One region of the Pantoea sp. CFCC18177 genome, then DNA from elsewhere that is predicted to be linked to it. Evidence: predicted binding sites of a transcription regulator. Region 1 holds the regulator's gene; each other region holds the start of a gene.
The links. The regulator CRP, encoded in region 1, controls carbon source genes, mostly activating them, when cyclic AMP is high. The targets are predictions, from matches to a motif close to ATGTGANNNNNNTCACAT.
Positions count from the first base shown of each region.

Region 2: ACPUC8_RS00915 (glycoside-pentoside-hexuronide (GPH):cation symporter) is a predicted target of CRP. The motif match lies at 2,147-2,164, and genes of this name have one in related genera.
Region 3: ACPUC8_RS00595 (PTS mannitol transporter subunit IICBA) is a predicted target of CRP. The motif match lies at 2,323-2,340, and genes of this name have one in related genera.

Region 1 is NZ_JBNBPL010000028.1:47,145-51,353, forward strand. Features, by position in the region: gene ACPUC8_RS22120 (YccS/YhfK family putative transporter) at 1-1,310, opposite strand, end outside; gene crp (cAMP-activated global transcriptional regulator CRP) at 1,369-2,001, opposite strand; gene ACPUC8_RS22130 (OsmC family protein) at 2,290-2,694, shown strand; gene ACPUC8_RS22135 (phosphoribulokinase) at 2,768-3,637, opposite strand; gene ACPUC8_RS22140 (YheU family protein) at 3,699-3,917, opposite strand; gene ACPUC8_RS22145 (hydrolase) at 3,920-4,209, opposite strand, start outside.
Region 2 is NZ_JBNBPL010000001.1:209,617-213,825, forward strand. Features, by position in the region: gene mpaA (murein tripeptide amidase MpaA) at 1-369, shown strand, start outside; gene ycjG (L-Ala-D/L-Glu epimerase) at 338-1,324, opposite strand; gene tpx (thiol peroxidase) at 1,478-1,981, shown strand; gene ACPUC8_RS00915 (glycoside-pentoside-hexuronide (GPH):cation symporter) at 2,278-3,657, shown strand; gene ACPUC8_RS00920 (glycoside hydrolase family 31 protein) at 3,654-4,209, shown strand, end outside.
Region 3 is NZ_JBNBPL010000001.1:136,091-140,299, reverse strand. Features, by position in the region: gene mtlD (mannitol-1-phosphate 5-dehydrogenase) at 1-111, opposite strand, end outside; gene ACPUC8_RS00595 (PTS mannitol transporter subunit IICBA) at 204-2,129, opposite strand; gene ACPUC8_RS00590 (DUF3053 domain-containing protein) at 2,610-3,323, opposite strand; gene ACPUC8_RS00585 (gamma-glutamyltransferase family protein) at 3,483-4,209, opposite strand, start outside.

The sequences.
Region 1 (4,209 bases):
ACCGATTCGGGTACGGCCAGTCGCAGTGAGGCCGCCGCAATCAGCAAGCCGGCAAAGGTGCCGAGCGCACGGTGCTGAATGCGCACCCGCGTGGCGCTGTAGCCATTCTGACTGACAAACATGATGGTCATCAGAATCCAGTAGGGCTTAGGAATGTTGAAGAACAGCGCGACTGCGCTGCCGAACATTAGCATCACCGAGATGCGTGCGGCGGTGCGTAAAGCGGCAGATTTCAATGACAGATAGCTGCGCAACGCGGGGAAGAACGGCAGACGGCGCTGACGATCCGCCATCAGGTCACGCGTGTACAACGGCTTCTGCGTGCGTAAGACGCGTGCGATACGGCTGAAGTGGTAGTAACAGAAGTTGCCGACCGGATTATCTGGGTGCTGGCGCGCGATTTTTTCCAGCGCCCCGAGTGGCTTCTCCATATGGAAGCGCTCCGGCAACTGATGATAGAGAATCGCATCGGCGAGGATGCGCAGGCGCGCGGAGATGGTTTTCGCATTCCAACGGATCACCGCCTCAGCGTGGCTCTGCTCGACCAGCTTTTGCACCTCTTCCGGCTGATGCAGGCTCACCGAAATGTGTTCCTGTAAATCCAACGCCACCTGAAACGCTCGCGTCAGACGCTTATGGCTGTTATCGCGGTTGGCCGAGAGCATATGCATCTGCTGATAACAGGTGGTGATCAGATCGACGGCTTTTTGCTGGCGTGCCAGTAGCGGCGGTAACGCTTTTTCAGGATCGGTGAGTTGCGTCAGCAGCGTGTATTTCGCATCACAGTAATCTGCCAGTTCGCGATACAGCAGGCTCAGGGTTTCACGCATCGGCTGCTCTTTCCACAGCCAGAACCAAAACCAGTTAAACAGGCCGTACCAGAACGTACCGCCGATATACAGCAGCGGCGGCACCCAAACCGGCATCCTTCCAACCAGGCTAAGGCTAAAGATGGCGGCAATCAGGGTGGCTGGCAGCAAGCGGCCATGTAACGGGCTAATTTCACCGGTGACACCAATCAGCAGCGGCAGCACAAACAGTATGAGCGGCAGCGGAATCTGATAATCCGTGAGCAACTGGATCGAAAAACTGCCGATGGCAAACAGCGAACCGCCGACAATCAGACGTTTGAAAAAGCGTTTATGCGGGGTATCCAGACCGGCCATGTTGCAGCAGGCAGGCACTAATGAGAACAACAGGCCTTTTTGCAGATCGCCAAACAGCCAGCCAAGTGCCACAGGCAGGCACAGCACCAGCGTTTGCCGCAGGGCGTAGTTGACCTCAGGATGATAGATGATTCGGCGCCACATCAGCTCATCGCAAACAAAAACGGCGCGATGTTGCCATCACGCCGTGGGTGATAAGAAATTAGCGGGTGCCGTAAACGACGATGGTTTTACCGTGTGCGGAGATCAGGTTCTGATCTTCCAGCATTTTCAGGATGCGCCCCACGGTTTCGCGTGAGCAACCCACGATCTGACCAATCTCCTGACGGGTGATTTTAATCTGCATCCCGTCTGGGTGAGTCATCGCATCTGGCTGTTTGGCCAGATTAAGCAGTGTTTGCGCGATACGGCCCGTCACATCGAGGAAGGCAAGGTTGCCCACTTTCTCGGAGGTGATTTGCAGACGACGCGCCATTTGCGACGAGAGTCGCATCAAAATATCCGGGTTTACCTGAATCAGCTGACGGAATTTTTTGTAGGAAATTTCAGCCACTTCGCAGGCAGTTTTGGCACGTACCCAGGCACTACGTTCCTGACCTTCTTCAAACAGGCCGAGTTCGCCGATGAAATCTCCCTGATTGAGGTAGGAGAGGATCATCTCTTTGCCTTCTTCATCTTTGATCAGAACCGCAACGGAACCTTTCACGATGTAGTACAGCGTTTCCGCTTTCTCACCCTGATGGATGAGCGTGCTCTTTGACGGATATTTGTGAATATGGCAATGGGACAGGAACCATTCGAGTGTAGGGTCTGTTTGCGGTTTGCCGAGAACCATTCGCTATTATCCTCTATTGTAATCGTGCCCAAAGCACAGGGGGCAGTTTTCCCTGTCAGGCGGTGTAATCGTCGAGCGTTTTATTTCCGGGTGATTCTTAAGCTACGCTTTTGATTCTTCCCGCCTTCGTCTGTTACGACGAAAATATTTTCAGCACTGTTTGTAGCACAGCTTTTGCAAGCTGTCTTCTGTTGTCTCGCTTCAGCAACAGGCGGAAGAGTCTGGATTGCTGTTTATCAACTGAAAGCGTACTCTGGCGGCAAAATAGCCACTTCAGGAGAAAGAATAATGCAGGCACGAGTGAAATGGGTGGAGGGGTTAACCTTTCTCGGAGAATCCTCATCTGGCCATCAGGTATTAATGGACGGTAATTCAGGGGATAAAGCGCCGAGTCCAATGGAGATGGTTCTGATGGCGGCGGGCGGCTGTAGCGCGATTGACGTGGTGTCTATCCTGCAAAAGGGCCGTAATGATGTGGCCGATTGCGAGGTGAAGCTCACGTCTGAACGCCGTGAAGAAGCGCCACGTATTTTTACCCACATCAACCTGCATTTTATTGTCAGCGGCAAAGCGTTGAGTGATAAAGCCGTGGCCCGCGCGGTTGATCTCTCCGCTGAGAAGTATTGTTCGGTGGCGATCATGCTGGGTAAAGGTGTGGAAATCACCCACAGCTATGAAGTGGTAGAGTTGTAATCCTACTGTCGCGGCGCGATTTATCGCGCGGTGTGATGCACGCCTTACATCGTGCCGCTACAGAAATTCTGGATTATTCAATCCGTTTACCTTCGATCAGCCGTTGCACCAGCGGTGTCATGATCAATTCCATCGCCAGCCCCATTTTGCCCCCCGGCACCACCAGCGTATTCATGTGTGAAATGAACGAGCCCTGAATCATTGCCAGCAGGTAAGGGTAGGCAATCCCCTCCAGACCACGGAAATGGATCACCACAAAACTTTCGTCGAGTGAAGGGATCTCACGTGCGGCAAACGGGTTGGAGGTATCCACGGTCGGCACGCGCTGGAAGTTGATGTGGGTGCGAGAGAACTGCGGCGTGATGTAGTTGATATAGTCCTCCATCGAACGCACCACCGAATCCATCACCGCTTCACGAGAATGCCCACGTTCGCTGGTATCGCGCACCAGCTTTTGAATCCACTCCAGGTTCACAATCGGCACCACACCCACCAGCAGATCCACATGCTCTGCCACGTTATGCGGTTGCGTCACCACACCGCCGTGTAACCCTTCATAGAACAGCACATCGGTGTTGTCCGGCAGCGGCTGCCATGGCGTAAAGGTGCCCGGCACCTGATTCCACGGCACCGCTTCATCATAGGTGTGCAAATACTTGCGCGATTCGCCCTGACCGGTTTTTCCGTAGTGCTTGAACGTCTGCTCTAATAAACCAAAGTCATTGGCTTCGGGGCCAAAGTAGCTAATGTGACGACCCAGATCGCGCGCCTTACGGATCGCCATGTCCATCTCTGGACGGGTGTAGCGATGGAAGCTGTCACCTTCCACTTCCGCAGCGTGCAGATCAAACTGCTGGAATATTTTACGGAAGGCGAGGCTGGTGGTGGTGGTACCGGCTCCGCTGGAACCGGTAACGGCAATGATTGGATGCCTGGCTGACATAACAGAACTCCCTGTGAGGTCCGGCGATGAGCATTGTTACCACGAATTGCCGCGCGGTGCATTAACCGCGAAAATCTCGCGCTGGCATGATATTCACTGATTCATGCAGTTCAGACCACACCAGCACGACTTCTCCGCGTTCCAGTTGGCGGCGCACATCGGCCACCTTCTGCGCCAGGCTGCGCTCCTGCTCGCCGTAATCGGTGCCTTCACGTAACACGAAGGTTTCAATCAGGTTTTCCAGCGTTGTCACTTCAAGTTCTTGCCAGGGAATAATCACGATCACACATCCAGATAGGTTGAAAGCCAGTCAGGCACACGCTGTTCCAGCCACATTTTCGGCTTCAGCAAGGTGCCGCCGACAAAACCAACATGACCGCCTTGTTGCGTCAGCTGATATTCAATGGAGGGTGACAGCTGTTCTGGTTGCGGTATCACTGCATCGGTCATAAACGGGTCGTCTTTGGCGTGAATGACCAGCAACGGCTTGCGTACGCCGCTGAGCAGCGGCATGGCGCTGGCACGTCGATAATAGTCATTGGCATCCAGAAAACCGTGCGCGCGTGCGGTAA
Region 2 (4,209 bases), on a different contig from region 1:
AACAGCGCTGCCGATGAGCGCGATGTGGTGCTCTCCACCGGAAGCCGCCCGGCCTCGGAACCGGAAACCCAGGCGCTGTGCCAGTTGATTCACCAGATTAAACCGAGCTGGGTGGTCACCTGGCACGAACCGCTGGCTTGTATCGATGATCCACATCACAGCACTTTAGCGCAGTGGCTGGCGGAACAAACGCAGTTGCCGGTGGTGAGCAGCGTGGGTTACGCCACGCCAGGCTCATTTGGCAGTTGGTGCGACGATCTCGGCTTATTGTGCATTACTGCCGAGATGCCGCCGATTTCGGTCGATGAAGCCACCGAAGTCTATCTGGAAGCGATGATTAATCTGCTGCGTTGGCAACTGCGAGATTAAGCACACCCTGTGAGAAGTGCAGTGACGGCTCAACATCGGCGGCCAGCCAGGTTGGGCCGTCAAGATCGGCGAATTTTGCTATTGGCGTTAACGGCAGTGCCGCCCGAATGGCGCGCGAGGTACAGAGCATACAACCCAGCATCACCGCAAAGCCCTGCTGCCGGGCTTCTTTCGCCAGCGCCAGTGCCTCTGTTAACCCCCCGGTTTTATCCAGCTTGATGTTGATCATTTGGTAGCGACCCTGCAGTTGTGCCAGTTGTTCACGCGTATGGCAGCTTTCGTCGGCACAAATCGGTAAAGGGTGAATAAAGTTGGCCAGCGCGGCGTCTTCAGCGGCAGGCAGCGGTTGTTCCAGCATGGCAACGTTCAAATCCGCCAGCAACTGGCAACGCGCCGCCAGCCCTTCAGCATGCCAGGATTCGTTAGCATCAACGATTAACGTGGCTTCCGGCACCGCCGTGCGAATCGCCACCAGCCGTTCACTGATCAGGTGATTATCGAGTTTGATCTTCAACAGTCGCGCACCATGCTGCCACAGCGCCAGCGCGCTGCTGGCCATCGCCTCGGGCGTGTCTATGCTGACGGTATGCGCGGTATCTACGCTATCGGCCAGTTGGACTTCACACAGTGCTTGTAGCGTTTTACCCTGCTGCTGACGCTCAAGATCCCATAAGGCACAGTCAAGGGCGTTACGGGCAGCCCCTGCAGGCAATGCCTGTTGCAGCGCTGCACGCGTCATGCCGTTTTGTATCGCAGGCAGCTGCGAGGCAATTTGTTGCAGCACCGACTCTTCACTCTCGCCATAACGCGCATAAGGCGTAGCTTCACCGATACCTTTTATGCCGTCCTGTTCGATTTCCACCACCACCACATGCGCTTCTGTCCGGCTTTCGCGTGAAATCACAAACGGCGAATGCAACGGCCAGGCTTCCGGATAACTCTTCACTGTTCTCATTCATTCTCCTTAAATCTGCCACTTAATTGCGAACCGGCTCGGTCTTCACCACGAAATGCACTCGTAAACCCTTCAAAATTATGTCATAAACAAACGCTATATCTGCTCTGGTAGGTTAATGCCAGATTAATTCTTCGTTTAAAAGGAAATCGTATGTCTCAGAATGTTCACTTCCAGGGTAACCCAGTCCCCGTTGCAGGTCACTTCCCGCAGGCAGGCGAACAAGCTAAACCTTTCAGCCTGGTGGCTAAAGATCTTAGTGACGTATCCCTTTCTAAGTATGCAGGTAAACGCAAAGTTCTGAACATTTTCCCAAGTATTGATACCGGCGTGTGCGCCACTTCAGTGCGCAAGTTTAATGAACGTTCTGCTGAAGCGGACAATACCGTGGTGGTGTGCATTTCAGCAGACCTGCCGTTTGCTCAGTCTCGCTTCTGCGGCGCGGAAAACATCAGCAATGTCGTGACGCTGTCAGCACTGCGTGGTGCCGAGTTCAAAGAAGATTACGGTGTGGCGATTGCTGATGGCCCACTGAAAGGTTTGACTGCACGTGCCGTTGTCGTACTGGATGAGAACGATAAAGTGGTTTACAGCGAACTGGTGAACGAAATCACCGAAGAGCCAAACTACGATGCTGCGCTGGCATCACTGAAGTAATTATACCGGACTGAAATACCGCCGTTGAGGCGAAACAGAAAGCACCGAATGATTAATTTTTCGGTGCTTTTTTTTATGGCGATGGCTGCACAGACCTTTTTTAAGCTATTGATTAATCTTGATACGCAGCATTCCCCCCGCCACGTTGTGCTTTTCCTGTTATTCTTGTTACCCGTATCACATTAATAAAAAAACATAAATCCCGTAACAAATCCCGCAATTGTTTGCATCCCCTTCGCTACCTATAACTAACCGTCAATTGCCCTTCAGCGATTCAAAGACAGGCGGGAGTCTTCATGCAAGCAAGCTTATCCTTTAAAGAAAAAATCAGTTACGGTCTTGGCGACATGGCTAGCCATATCGCCATTGATAACGTCATCATCTTTCTCACCTTTTATTACACCGATGTGGTGGGCCTACCCGCGATTTTTGTCGGCACGCTTTTTCTGCTGGCGCGCGTCGCCGATGCGGTTATCGATCCGGCGATGGGGATGGTCGCTGACCGAACTCGTTCCCGCTGGGGAAAATTCCGCCCTTGGCTATTGATGCTGGCGGTGCCATTTGGCGCCAGTTGTATGCTGATATATGCGGTGCCAGAAAGCCTGTCGCTCACCGGAAAAATGATATACGCCGCTGTGACCTACAGCCTGATGATGCTGATGTACACCGCCATCAATATTCCTTACTGCTCAATGGGCGCGATTATCACCGCCGATGATAATCAGCGTATCTCCCTGCAATCATGGCGCTTTTTCCTGGCTACGCTGGGTGGCGCGATGTCCACTTTCCTGATGATCCCGCTCGCAACCTGGCTCGGCGGCGGTAACAAACTGGAGGGTTACTTCGCAGCCATGTCGATTATGGCAACGGTGGCAACCCTGCTGTTTTTTATCTGCTTTCTTAACACCCGCGAACGTATCAATGCTCCCGCTAACCACGGCAACTTTCTTGCCGATCTTCGCGATTTGCTGCGTAACGATCAGTGGCGTGTGGTCGCGTTGTTGGTGTTCTGCAATATCTCGTTCGGTGTGGTGCGGCTTGGCGCGATGATGTACTACGTCACCTATTTTCTGGGAAATGCCAGTCTCTTCATGTGGCTACTGGCCGCGCATATTGTCGGGAAAAGCGTGGGTAGCGTGCTGGCTAAACTGCTGACGCGTCGCCTGAACAAAATCACCGCCTTTACACTCAGCGCCATCACTGCTGGCGTGTTAAGTATCAGTATCGTGTTCCTGCCCGGATCGCTGGCGCTACTGGTCGGCATGACGTTCATCGTCTCCAGCTTCTATCAGGTTACCACCACGTTGATGTGGGTGATGATGGCCGACGTGGTGGATTACGGTGAATATCGTCAGGGTAAGCGTCTTGATGGCACCGTCTTCTCCACTCTGCTCGCTGTATTGAAAATGGGCATGGCCATTAGCGGCGCGATTGTTGGCTGGACGCTAGGCCTGAGCGGTTATGTTGCACAGGCACCGCATCAGCAGCCCGCCGCCATGATGGCCATCGTGGCGCTGTTTTCAGTAGTTCCCGGCCTGCTCTCACTGTTAAGCGCATTCGCAATGCGCGGCTACAAACTTAACGATGCCACCATGCGCACCATCAATCAGAACAAAGTGTCAGCCCAACCGGCTGCAACTGCTTCCCCCCTTTTACAATCACAGGAGTTGTCATGAGCGAGTTACGCGCCGAATCCCAGCGTATTATCTGGACATTTGACCGTCAGACACTAGTTATCGAACCCTGGGGTGCGCATAGCCTGCGAGTTCGAGCCACCTGTCAGCCAGAACTGATCGACCATGACTGGGCGTTGTTATCACCTGCTGCTTGTGAGGTGGAAATCCAGCGCGAGCACGAATCTCTGAGCCTGCGTAACGGCAATATCACCGTCACGCTGAATATTCGCGGCCAGCTGGCATTTTACAATAAGCACGGAGAACTGCTTCTGGAAGAGTTCTGGCGTCAGCGCAGCACCGTAGGCATTGGAGCCAGCGAGAAGAGCCAGGACAAATACATTAGCGCCCTGAAACTGGATGCGCGCACCTTTAGACCGATTCCAGGAGGGAAATATCAACTGAGCGTGCGCTTTGAAGCCCGTGCGGAAGAGAAAATCTATGGCATGGGTCAGTATCAGCAAGATTGCCTCGACCTGAAAGGCTGCACGCTGGAGCTGGCACAGCGCAACTCACAGGCCAGCGTGCCGTTTATGGTGTCGAGTTTGGGCTATG
Region 3 (4,209 bases), on a different contig from region 1:
AAGAACCACCTGATTGACATCCGCGAACACCAGTTCAATACCGGCATCAGCCAGTAACTTACCGATGAAACCGCGGCCGATGTTACCTGCTCCAAAATGTAACGCTTTCATAAATTTGACCCATATCAAATGACGAAAGGGCGGGCAAATCCGCCCCGGAAATGTGGGACGGGCTTGCCCGCCCCAGGGAGTTAAAACGTGGTTTACGCTTTAGGCGACAACAACGCCAGCACTTCTTCAACGCTGGTGGTGTTCGCCAGCTTCTCAATCACGCTGTCATCATCCAGCGCGTTGGTCAGGCTGGTAATCACCTGGATGTGTTCGTTGTTGCGTGCCGCGATACCGATCACCAGGCGCGCAACGTCATCCGCTTCTTCACCAAACAGCACACCGGCGGGATACTGGCAGAACACGATACCGGTTTTCAGCACGCGATCTTTGGCTTCCACGGTACCGTGCGGTACGGCGATAGACTCACCCAGGTAAGTCGGGGTCAGCTTCTCACGCTCCAGCATCGCTTCGACGTATTCCGGCTGGACGTAACCGCCTTTCACCAACTGCTCACCGGCAAAGCGAATCGCCTGCTCTTTGTTGCTGGCGGTCAGGCCGAGGAACACGTTGTTTGCACCGAGTTTGAACAGATTGGCACTGCCGTCGTCATAGCTGTCTGCCAGCGTGGTCTGCACCGTCTCACGATGTGCTTCGCTGCGGTTGGCGGCCACCAGACGCTCGGTCAGGTTGCTGTACAGCGCGCTGTCGAGGAAGTTGTTCAGCGAAATATGCTGCGCTTGCGGCGCCTGGCGCATCGCACGTTCGGTCAGATCGCGGTGGGTGATCACCAGGTCAACATCCCCCGGCAGCGAGTTGATCGCGCTGTTGGTCACCGAAATATTGCTCAGACCGGCATCCTGCACTTTCTTACGCAGCACACCTGCACCCATGGCGCTGGAACCCATACCGGCATCACAAGCGACGATGATTTTACGCACGTGGCTGACGTCAACGCTGTTGGCATCGGCAATCACTGGCGAACCCGCAACGGTCTGGCCTTTTGACTGCGCTTTCATATCACGCATGCGCTGGGTCGCGGCTTCGATATCGTCATCTTCTTTCACTTTGCTGGTTTTCAGCAGGATAGAAGAGACCACGAAGGAGACAGCAAACGCGGCGATGATGGCAGCGATGTTAGCGAAGTAAGCCCCTTTTGGTGTCATCGCCAGCACAGCCAGGATTGAACCTGGAGAAGCAGGAGACACCAGGCCGCCGTTCAGCACGGTCAGGGTGAACACACCGGTCATACCACCGAGGATAACTGCAAGCAGCAGACGCGGTGCCATCAGCACATACGGGAAGTAAATTTCGTGGATACCACCGAGGAAGTGGATGATCGCCGCACCGCCTGCAGACTGTTTGGCGCTACCGCGACCAAAAATCATGTAAGCAACCAGCACGCCCATACCCGGGCCTGGGTTAGCTTCAATCAGGAAGAAGATAGATTTACCGGCTTCGCTCGCCTGCTGGATGCCCAGAGGAGAGAAGATGCCGTGGTTGATGGCGTTGTTGAGGAACAGGATTTTCGCTGGCTCAACAAAGATCGAGGTCAATGGCAGCAGGTTGTTCTGCACCATCAGGTTTACGCCCGCCGCAAGGATGTGCGACAAACCTTCTACCAACGGACCGATGCCGATGAACGCCAGCAGCGCCAACAGCATACCGATGATACCGGCTGAGAAGTTGTTAACCAGCATCTCGAAGCCGCTTTTGATCTTACCATCAACCATACGGTCAAAGGTTTTGATCGCCCAGCCGCCCAGTGGACCGGCAATCATCGCGCCGAGGAACATCGGCATATCTGCACCGACAATCACGCCCATGGTAGTGATAGCACCGACCACGCCGCCGCGATCGCCGCCCACCAGACGTCCACCGGTGAAACCGATCAACAGTGGCAGCAGGTAAGTGATCATTGGGCCGACGAGTTTCGCCAGCGTTGCGTTAGGAATCCATCCGGTTGGGATGAACAGTGCTGTGATGATACCCCAGGCGATAAACGCACCGATGTTTGGCATCACCATGTTACTCAGAAAGCGACCAAAGCTCTGGACCTTGACCTTCGCTGATGAGGACATAAACCCACCCCTTATTGAGACGCGCTGCAATAAGAGCGCGGTTGTTTTTGTTAAGACTTTTATTGAGCCATTCCGGCGCGGGCCGTGGCATCACTGTATGCACGCGGACTCTAGCACTAGTTTATTACGCTGCGTAGCATCCGGGATAAGTGTGATGCAGATCACGCAATATTGGGGTGGTTGGGGTGCTATAAGGTGACGTAGATCACACTATTGGGGTGTAAGAAAAGTACGGTGGCGAAATATTAAGCAAAACAAGGTGATAAATGTGACTTAAGTCACCTTTGCAAGGATGAGGTTTGTCTCGTAAATGTGATTTGGATCACAAACATTTTTTGGTCGAAAATGCGCCAGATCACACTCTGTCTACGCAGAAAAGTCAGTTGTAAGGAAGTGACGAAAAATCTGAAAAGAAGGACGGAGGGATAACGACTGTAGGGGCGACCGTCTGGCCGCCCGGCATCAGGTTACATCGCGCGGTTACAAACCACCCTGCACGGCATTTTGCGCTTGGGTCAGTGCTTGTGCATTGCTGGAGAGGTTGCTCATTAGCGTGTTGTACTGCGTGGCTTGATCCTGAGTTGGGAACTGCACGCCGCCGTCGTTAAAGCTCACGCGAGTGCCCTGTGATTGCAGATAGTCACCGGTTTGCACCGCCGCCTGGCTCAATGCCTGCAGCTGAGGCAGCAGGGGAATCAGGGTACTGGCAGGCTGCGTCACCACTTTGGCATACACGTTGTCATACACTTTTTTCAGATCGTCGGGCTGCTTTAGCGTGGCTTTGCTGCTGTCGGCCTGCATTTTGGCGCTTTGAATCTGTTGCGACAGCACACTCAGGTTGCCGCTCGCCTGGCGCAGAGAATCACGGCGGGTCAGATAATCTTGCGGTACACGGATTGCCGCCAGCTCATCCACCACGGGACGCATGCCTTGTTCAACCGCTTGGTTGGCCTGCTGAGAGAAGCCATACAGGATGGCGTAGTCGCTGGCGTAGTTACCGAAGGTTTGCTTCTGGTTTTCGCTCAGGCTGGGCAGATGTTCACCGCTACGCATGGCGGTGTTCTGCAGGAAATCGGTGAAGGCTTTACGTTGATCGCCTTCTTTATCGCCACAGGCGGTAAGTTGCAGCACTACCAGTGCGCTGACCATAAGCATGCCGGTACGCATCCAGATGCGGGATAATCCTGACGCCATGTTGAACTCCTGTTATGGCTATATATACGATTCAGTGGGAATGGTCCTAAAGAATAGTGCAATGGCCTGGCGTGTACAACGGCTGGCGGTCGCCATAAATGGCGACCTCACAAAGTTGGATGCAATTTTTCGTAGGGTGCGCATTAATGCGCACCGATATTAAAACACCAGTGCCTGCCCATCTTTGCGGCTTTCGGTGGCGGCAATGTAGAAGCCTTGCGAATCGCGCACAATCGCCTGCGCACCGCCGAAATTGTAGCTTTGCAGCGGATCTTCCACCGTAATCTGGTGCCCCATCTCACGCAGCTTCGCCAGCACGTTACGATCAATCCCTGGTTCCACCACCACTGCGCGGCCTTGCTCGACACGCCAGCGTGGGGCATCAATCGCCGCCTGCGGGTTCTGTTTATGCTGCATGATGCGCAACGCCAGCTGCAAATGCCCCTGCGCCTGCATCGGTCCGCCCATCACGCCGAATGACATCAATGGCTGGCCTGCGGCATCCAGAGCAAATGCCGGGATAATGGTGTGGAAAGGGCGTTTCCCGCCTGCCACCACGTTGGGATGCTGTGGATCGAGTGAGAAGCCGCAGCCACGGTTTTGCAGGCTGATGCCGGTATCCGGTACCACAACACCAGAGCCAAAGCCCATATAGTTGGACTGGATGAACGACACCATCATACCGCTGGCATCGGCGGTTGAGAGGTAGACGGTGCCGCTTTGCTGCGGTGAACCGAAGGTAAAATCACCGGCCTGGTCAGGATTGATCAGTTGCGCACGCTGCTGCAAATAACGGTCGCTCAGTAACAGCTCTGCCGGGAATTCCAGATGATCGTAATCCGTGACGTAGCGATCCAGATCCACCAGTGCCAGCTTCATTGCCTCA